One region of the Halomonas sp. KM-1 genome, then DNA from elsewhere that is predicted to be linked to it. Evidence: predicted binding sites of a transcription regulator. Region 1 holds the regulator's gene; the other holds the start of a gene.

The links. The regulator FliA, encoded in region 1, starts transcription of late flagellar genes. The targets are predictions, from matches to a motif close to CTAAAGTTNNNNNNNNNNCNGCCGATA.
Region 2: a site for FliA is predicted at 2,036-2,062, ahead of flgM (flagellar biosynthesis anti-sigma factor FlgM). Genes of this name have one in related genera too.

What each region holds. Positions count from the first base shown of each region.
Region 1 is NZ_BAEU01000136.1:23,111-27,320, forward strand. Features, by position in the region: gene B8115_RS16170 (EAL domain-containing protein) at 1-145, shown strand, start outside; gene B8115_RS16175 (EAL and HDOD domain-containing protein) at 246-1,457, shown strand; gene B8115_RS16180 (RNA polymerase sigma factor FliA) at 1,518-2,225, opposite strand; gene B8115_RS16185 (flagellar protein FlhE) at 2,289-2,705, opposite strand; gene B8115_RS16190 (hypothetical protein) at 2,702-3,205, opposite strand; gene flhF (flagellar biosynthesis protein FlhF) at 3,287-4,210, opposite strand, start outside.
Region 2 is NZ_BAEU01000138.1:79,084-83,293, forward strand. Features, by position in the region: gene flgD (flagellar hook assembly protein FlgD) at 1-232, opposite strand, end outside; gene flgC (flagellar basal body rod protein FlgC) at 238-642, opposite strand; gene flgB (flagellar basal body rod protein FlgB) at 674-1,087, opposite strand; gene flgA (flagellar basal body P-ring formation chaperone FlgA) at 1,271-1,960, shown strand; gene flgM (flagellar biosynthesis anti-sigma factor FlgM) at 2,097-2,378, shown strand; gene B8115_RS16770 (flagella synthesis protein FlgN) at 2,375-2,824, shown strand; gene B8115_RS16775 (GGDEF domain-containing protein) at 2,961-4,210, opposite strand, start outside.

The sequences.
Region 1 (4,210 bases):
GGGCGTGGAGACCCGCGACGAGGCACTGTGGCTGGGGCGTCACGGCATTCCGAAGCAGCAGGGCTTCTTTCATGCGCGCCCCGCCCTCGAGAGCCTCGCACCGGATCTCGAACCGGGCCTCGCGGCGCTGCGCCAGGCATTGTAGATGCTGCAAGCGCAGGACAAGCGGCACCGGAGCCGCCGTCATATCTGGAAACATGAGAACATACCTGGGTGTTGCAACACTCAGCAGGGAGCCAAGCCACATGCCCGACCAAAGGGGTCCAGAGCCTTTCACCATCGCTCTCCATCCGGTTCACGATGCCAGCCACCATCACGTGGCGGATCGTCTCGTCTACACCCGGCGCAGCGACGCCGAGGATGAGGCCGAGGACCTCATGTCCGCTACCGCCCGGGCCCTGGCCAGCGCCGTCTACGAGCTTGGCGATGCTGGGCTGCTAGGCGACAGGACGCTGTTCGTCGACCTGCCCCTGGAGTGGCTCGATCGCCCCGAACTGCTGCCCACCCCGGCACCGCGGCTAGCGCTTGGCGTTGCCGAAGCCAGTACGCTGGATAGCGAGCTGCTCGGGCGCCTGGATGACATTCGTGAGCGAGGCTATCGGGTCATCGTGCCTTCTCGGCTGTTCAAGCAGGATCCCGAGGCGTTGCTTGGCCGCTGTGACATCATACAGCTGAGCTCACCCAACGAACTGGACGAAAAGACGCTGGAAAAGCTCCCGGCTCGCAATATCAAGCTACTGGTCGGCAATCTCGACAGCCGCGATGCCCTGGAGCGTTACCAGATGATGGGCTGCGATTACTATGACGGCGACTATCTGGCACGCCCCAGCTTCATTTCCTCGCCGCCCCGTGGACGCCACGGCAACCGCGCCGCCCAGATTCGCCTGATTCGCGCCCTCTATGAGGAAGACAGCAGTGACCTCAACCGACTGCACGAGCTGGTGGTGCAGGTGCCTCATCTGCATGTGGCGATTCTGCGCCGCGCCAACTCTACCTATTTCAATCCTGGCGGCAAGGCGGTCGATCTGCAGCGTGGGGTACAGATCCTGGGGTTGATAGAACTGCGTCGGCTGATCCTGACCCTGACCCTGGCAAGTCTGCAGCCCTCATCCCGCATCGTGCTGCGTATGGCGCTGATCCGCGCCTTCATGTGCCGTCATCTGGCGGCCCCCTTCCCTACTCTCGATCCCGAGGATGCCTTCACCACCGGGCTGTTCTCGATGATGGATGCCCTGCTCGAAGAGGATCGCAATACCTTGCTCGACCACCTGCCTTTGGGCGAACCGATCATCAAGGCATTGAAGTATCGCAGCGGACCTCTCGGTGCCGTGCTCGTCCTGTGCGAGAACCACGAGCGCCAGGTCGAAGAAGCTATCGATGAAGTTCCCGCTGACCGACTGCATGGCTGCTACATGAACGCACTGGCCAGCACCAAGGCGTTGATGGATAACCTGTAGGCATGCGAGAGCTGCCTAACCGCGCCGGGTGCTTGGAGAAAGCCTTACGCTTGGGAAAACCTAGACGTCGTTGTCCGCCAGGCGTGCCCGTAACCGGCTTACCGCCTGGCTATGCAGTTGGCACACGCGTGACTCGGTGACACCGAGCACGGCGCCGATCTCCTTCAGGTTGAGCTCTTCCTGGTAATAGAGCGCCATCAGCAGCTTTTCGCGCTCGGGCAGTGCCTCGATGCCATCGACCAGTTGCCGACGCCGCTCCTCGTCGATGAGCATGTGATAAGGCGTATCGAGCGAAGCGTCCTCGATGCCGGGTTCGGCGCCTTCCGAGACGAGCACCTCGAAGGGCAGCAGATGGCCACTGTTGGTATCACTGAGCAGCTGGCGATACTCCTCGAGCTCCATGTCGAGCTCGGCGGCTATCTCAAGCTCGTCTGCCGCCCGGCCGAGCTTCTGTTCCAGACTGCGCACGGCCTCATCGACCGCCCGGGCATTACGCCTCACGCTGCGAGGCAGCCAGTCGCGGCTGCGCAGCTCGTCCAGCATGGCGCCACGGATACGCTGGCTGGCAAAGGTAGCGAAACTCGCCCCCTGAGTGGCATCGAAGCGACCCATCGCCTCGAGCAACCCCACGGTGCCGGCCTGGATCAGATCATCGAGCTCGATACTTGCCGGCAGTCGAACCTGCATCGACAGCGCCTGGCGCCTCACCAGCGGCAGGTACTCCTCCAGCAGGTCTGCCTGTTCGATCTTGCCTCGTGCTGTGTACATGCTCTTGCTCTCGCGGCTGACGGTTCCCTCGAGCGATGCCGATCGGCGCTCGACGGGTCAGAATCACTGCAGGTCGTCGTGATTCACGATCACTTGCAGCCCCTGCAGGGTTGCGGCACGCTGCCCACGCTCCTGTAGGGAAAACTGAAAGTTCAGTGGCGTATCCGCCGGCACACCGGCCAGTGCCTCGGTCTGCCCTCGCGGCCCGGGCAGGCGAATGCAGGCCCCCGGATGGCAGAGCCAGGCGTTCACCTCCCTGCCGGCTGGCGGCTGAAACTGCCAGACCACGCGGCCCATCACCTGCCCGTGTGCCAGTTCGGGAGATGGCGGCAACAAGGCAGCGGACATGGCGGGTCGCTCGGCCATGACGACGTGCACGGCAGGCGCCGTGGCCACCCAACTGCCGGCCGCCTGAGCCATGCCCGCCCACAGCCCGCCAAGGGTCAGCAAACAGAGTTGCCCCAACCTGGTCGGTTTCATCGCGCCAATACCAACAGTTCGATATCGAAATACGCTTCCGCAACGTACTGGAGATTGCTCAACAGGCCCTGGCGCCCCACGCCCGACGGGTGCACGGCAATCAAGCGACGCGGGCCACCCTGCTCGGCGATCTGCTTGAGCATGCGATAACCGCGGCGGAACGCCTCCAGATCGTCGTCTATCCACAGCGCCCACTGCGACTGCTGCGCTGCCAGCAGCGACAGATGCGGGCTGGAGATCGGTAGCGCCACGATACGCCAGCTGCCGGGATCGCCTACCCAGCGCCGCCCTTCCTGCGCCCAGCTTTCAAGCAGCTCGGTGACTCGTGCAGTGTGTCGCTCGGCAGTGCCCGGCAGGCCCAGCACCATCAGCGTCCGCTCCCCCTCACTGCGCGGCGGCCTCGGTCGCTCCACCGCCGCCTTGGTGCCGGCAGGCTGAGCACTGGACCGCTTGGGTCGGACATTCTCCGCCTTGTTTCCTGTGGCCAGCTCGACCAGCATCTCGGCCACGTGTGTCGGGCACTCATCCTGCGTCGTTCCATTTGCCCATTGGCGCAAGCCCGCGGCCTGGTCCCATCCCATCTAGCCTGTCTCCCGTTCACCGAGGCCAAGGTGGCGAATGGCATCGCGCACCAGGAAAAGTTGTAGTAGAGACTCGAGCAGCGCCACGTCTCGGCGTCGGCGACGCCCACCGCCGAGGCCCAACAGCTCGGCTCTGAGATCCATGGCGGCCTCGTCTTCGGCAAGGTCGAGGTGGGCTGCCACCGTGGCCAGTCCGCTGGCCATGAGCAAGCGGACATCGGCACGCAGATCGCCAGCTTCAGCATGCTCGAGGCGCTGCCAGGCGCGGCGAGCGAGTTGCGGCAGCACATCGGCTTGCAGCAGCGCGAGCAGCAGCGGCTGGGGATCGTGGCTCAGCTCGGCGGGAACGATCCAATAGCGTCTGGCCAAGGCCTTGCCGCTCTCCGCATCGCGAACCTCACCAAACCAGGCCTGCGCGTCGAAGCCCGACCGTTCACGGCGGCTGCCCTTGAAGCTCACCTCTACCGGCAGCGTCGCGAGCATGAGGCGTGCCGAAGCGCCGCGGAAGCGGCAGCTAGCCTGGCCGGTGGCCTCGGCCATCGACTCCAGCGCCGCCAAGCTGTGACGCTCGCCCGCATGGGCGACCCGCAGACTGCCCCGAACCTGGCTGCACCAGGACACGCCCTGGCGCTCCAGCCAGTCGCCGGCCTCGGCATCGGGTAGCCCATTCATCAGATGCACACCGGCATCGTGGTGCTGCAACGCGTTTTCGAGACGCGCCTGTTGGCCCGCCACCTGGCGATGCTGCAACAGCGGCAGCGCCAGCCAGGTTCCCTCTGCATTCAGTGCCACATCAGGCATCGCCCAGTGTTCGCCCGGAACCCGTCGCCGCTCGCTCCAAAGCATGCCGTGGGCCTGGCCAGGCCGGGGATGATCCGCCAGCAGCGCATCGAGACGCTGCTGCTGCACGGAAGCCGGCAAACC
Region 2 (4,210 bases), on a different contig from region 1:
TGCCCTTCAAGGTCTTGTTGAGATCCTCGATGCCGCTGACCGTATTGATCTGTGCCAGCTGCGTGGTCATCTCATGGTTGTCCATGGGATTGAGCGGATCCTGGTGCTGCATCTGGGCGATCAGCAGGGTCATGAAGTTGTTGCGCAGCTCGGCCGACTGGCTGGCGTCGCGAGAGGAGGGCCCACCCTGATTCAAGCGCGAGACGACGTTGGCATCGATAGTGTTCGACATGTCGATCAGCCCTCACCCAGAGTCAGTGTCTTGAGCATCATCTGCTTGCTCGTGTTCATCACTTCCACATTGGCCTGGTAGGAGCGCGAGGCCGAAATCATGTTGACCATTTCATGGACCGGCTCGACGTTGGGCATCGTCACGTAGCCCTCTTCGTTGGCCAGCGGATGTTCGGGGCGATACTCCATCCGCATGGGCGAAGGGTCCTCGACCACTTCACGCACGCCAACACCGCCGATGCCGTGCCCCCCCAGGCGCGACTCGAACAGCACCTGCTTGGCACGATAGGCCTGACCGTCGGGGCCGGCCACGCTGTCGGCATTGGCCAGGTTGCTGGCGGTGACGTTCATGCGCTGGGACTGGGCGCTCATGGCCGAGCCGGCGATATCGAACACGGAAAACATCGACATGGTAAGATCTCTCTTCCTTTGATCCGGCCTGTTATTCCGGCTGCATGGCGTTCTTCAGCCCCTGGATCCGGCTGTTCATGATGGTCAGTGCCGCCTGGTAGCGCACCGCGTTGTCGGCGAACTGGGTACGCTCGCGATCCATGTCCACGGTGTTGCCGTCCAGACTGGGCTGGTCGGGTATGCGGTAGAGCAGCTCCTGCCTGGACGCCGGCATGCCTTGCCCCGCCAGATGGCGCTCGGAGGTACGCGCCAGCGAGAGTCCACCGCTGGACGTACGCCCCTGCTCGACCGCCTTCTTGAGTTCGCTGGCGAAGTCGAAGTCGCGGGCCTTGTAGTTGGGTGTATCGGCGTTGGCGATGTTGCTCGCCAGCACCTGGTGGCGCTGCTGGCGTAGCCCCAGCGCCTGCTGGTGGTAATTAAAGGCGGCCTCGAGCTGGTCGATCATGCCGGCGCTCCCCGTGCGAAATCCTGATTGAAGACATACGGAACTTCTTGAGGTTGAAGAGTAACGACACGCTTGTCACATCAATGGCAGAAACAGGCCCCTTTTCCTCGCTCATTTCCGCTGTTTCAGCCCATCGGGGCCAGCTAGAATCCTGCCATTACCCATGCTGGATGGCCCCGCCTTATGCGCCTTACCCGCTTAGTCCTGCTGCTACCGACACTGCTGGCCGCCCTGCTGTCGCTGCCGGCCGCTTCGGCCGACGACGGCGAACTGCTGCAAGCCGTGCACGGCTTTCTCCACGAGCAGGCCAGCGCGCTGGGCGATGAACTCATCATCGAGCTACGCCCTCCTTCCGCACGGCTACCCACCTGCGAATCGCCCGCCCCCTTCCTGACACGCCCCGGCGAAGTGCCGCTGGGCCGCATTTCCGTCGGCGTACGCTGCGGCGACGATGGCCGCCAGGTGCGCTACCTGCAGGCTGAAGTCGGCGTGATCGGCGAATACCCAGTGCTCGACACCCCCCTCTCTGCCGGAGAGACGGTGCGGCGTGAGCATCTGGTCATGCAGTCGGGGAATCTGGCCGAACTACCGAACCGTACCCTGCTCGAGATCGATCGGATCGTCGGGCAAGTGGCAACGCGGGCGCTCAGCCCAAGGCAGCCGCTGCTGGAGCATCAGTTCCGCAGCCTGCCGCTGGTGGAGAGAAATCAGCGGGTGGTGATCGAGGCCCGGGGAAGCGGGTTTCGCATCGCCCGCGAGGGGCAAGCACTGGAGCCTGGCGCGCTTGGCGATCGTATTCGGGTTCGTTTCGACAACCGCGAGATCATGACTGCCGAGGTGGTCGGAGAAGGCACCCTTGTCGTAGACTTCTGACATGGGCCGTCGCACCTCGAGCTCCCGAACGGGTATGGGCAGCTTCGCCCGGGAAACTCGTGCCGAAAAATTAGGCTAAAGTTATCCCTCGCCCTGCCGATAGCAGGTAAAAGCATTCGGTCATGAGGCCATTAACGTGAAGATCAACAACCAGAACCCCCTGACTCGCCCGACCCAGACACAACCGCGCGAGGAAGCTCAACCGGTCAAGGGCGCTACCCCCTCGGGGCAGCAGGACCCCGGTCCTTCGGCTGCCACGCATCTGAGTCAGAAGGCTACCGATGCCTCCCGCGATATCGACAAGGCGCGTGTCGAGGAAATTCGCGAAGCCATCCGCGAGGGACGTCTGGAGATCCGTGCCGAGCGCATAGCCGATTCGCTGATCGAATCCTTGTCTGCCGAGAGTCGCAAGGCATGAGTCTGGCCAAGCTTCTGATGGAACAGCAGCAGCGTCTGAGCGAGTTCACCGAACTGCTCATGCGCGAACGAGCACTGCTGGCCAGCGCCAATATCGAAAGCGAGACCCTCGCCGAAGTTGCCCAGCGCAAGCAAGCGCTGCTGGCCCGCCTGGAAGCGAGCGAAAAGCTACGCCAAGGCGTTCAGCACCGTCTGGGCTATGCCGATGGTGCCGCGGGCGCCCATCAGGCAGCGCTGGATGCAGGCTGCGAAGAGTCTTGGATGCAGACGCTGGAAATGACCCGCGAAGCTCAGCGCCTCAATACGCTGAACGGCGAGCTCGTTACCTTGCGCATGGAGCAGAACACACGCCTGCTCGATTTCATTCATCAGGCCGCAGAGAAGACCGTGTACCGCGCCAGCGGTCGTGTCGCGGCACAGACAGGGCGCATCAACGCCTCGGTCTGATACGCCAGTAGCGGCGACCTTTTCGTCTTCGCAATTTACTTGCCCTTAGATCCCGTCCGTCCGTGAAACCGCCCACATGCTGCATACGGGCGTCATGCCTGCACATCACCACAGCCTCCCCATACTACAGGCCCCTTCACCACAGGCTATCGATCAGATCGTCGTCCGAGGCGGTGACTACCACGGAGTTGCGACCGTCGGCCTTGGCCTGGTAGCTGGCCTGATCGGCTCGCGCGAATACGGACTCGATAGAGTCATCGCCCTCCCGAAGTGACGTGACCCCCATACTCAACGTGATGCTGTAGGTCTTGCCGGCGTTGCTGACGGTGACCTCGGAAACGGCGCGCCGCAGCGATTCGGCGATTTCTCCCGCCTGCTTGAGCGTACAGCTGGGTAACAGCACGGCAAACTCATCCCCACCCTGGCGGGCCACATGGTCGCTGCGCCGCACCTCCCACGCCACCACTTGAGCGACGCGCCGCAGCATCTCGTCACCCAGGGCGTGACCGCCTTCGTCATTGATCGGCTTGAAGTGGTCGAGATCGAACAGGATCAGCACGGAGGGGGTGCCAGTCTTGGAGTACTCGGCCAGCGCCTCTTCCAGACGCCGTTCGAACCCGCGCCGATTGAGCAGCCCCGTCAGCGGATCGTGCTCAGCCTCCCAGCGTTGCAGCGCCTCCTGCTGCCGCCGTTCGGTAATGTCCTTGGCCATGCCCACGAAGCCCAGCGGCTGATCATTGCCCAGCACCTGGCTGGCGTGAACCTCGACCCACAGCGTCACACCGTCGGGGTGCAGGAAGCGCAGCTGGCGTACGAAGTCGCTGCCGGTGGTCAAGGTGTAGCGCCACATGTCCTCGGTGCCACGACGGTCATCGGGGTGGATTCGCTCCCACCAGTCGCGAGCTTCATGCGTCTCTTCGAGGCCAAGCAGCTCGAGCAGCGCCGGGTTCAGATAATTGAGACGCCCTTCCAGGTCCGCCACGAACATGCCGATGGGCGTCGAGCCGAGTACGGCATCGAGAAAAGCCTGACGATCGCGCAGATGCTCCAGGGCTGCAAGCCGCTCATGCTCCAGACGGTTGAAGCTGCCGGCCACTTGGCGCAGCTCGTGCATGCTGGTCGAGAGCTCGAGATAGCGCCGCTCTCCCGCGCCGACCTGCGCAATCTGCCGCTCCAGACGATGCAGGGGCCTTAGCAGCCGCCTAACCAACCAGCGCATGGTAATCAGCATCAAGATGGCTAGAACCAGCCAGGCCCACCACAAGCGTGCCAGAAAGTCGCCCAGCGGCTCTTGAACCTGGGCTTGAGGAATGGCTACCTTGACGATCCAGTTTGCCGGCCAAATCTGGCGATAGGCCATCAGCATCGCAATGCCCTCCCCGCTCG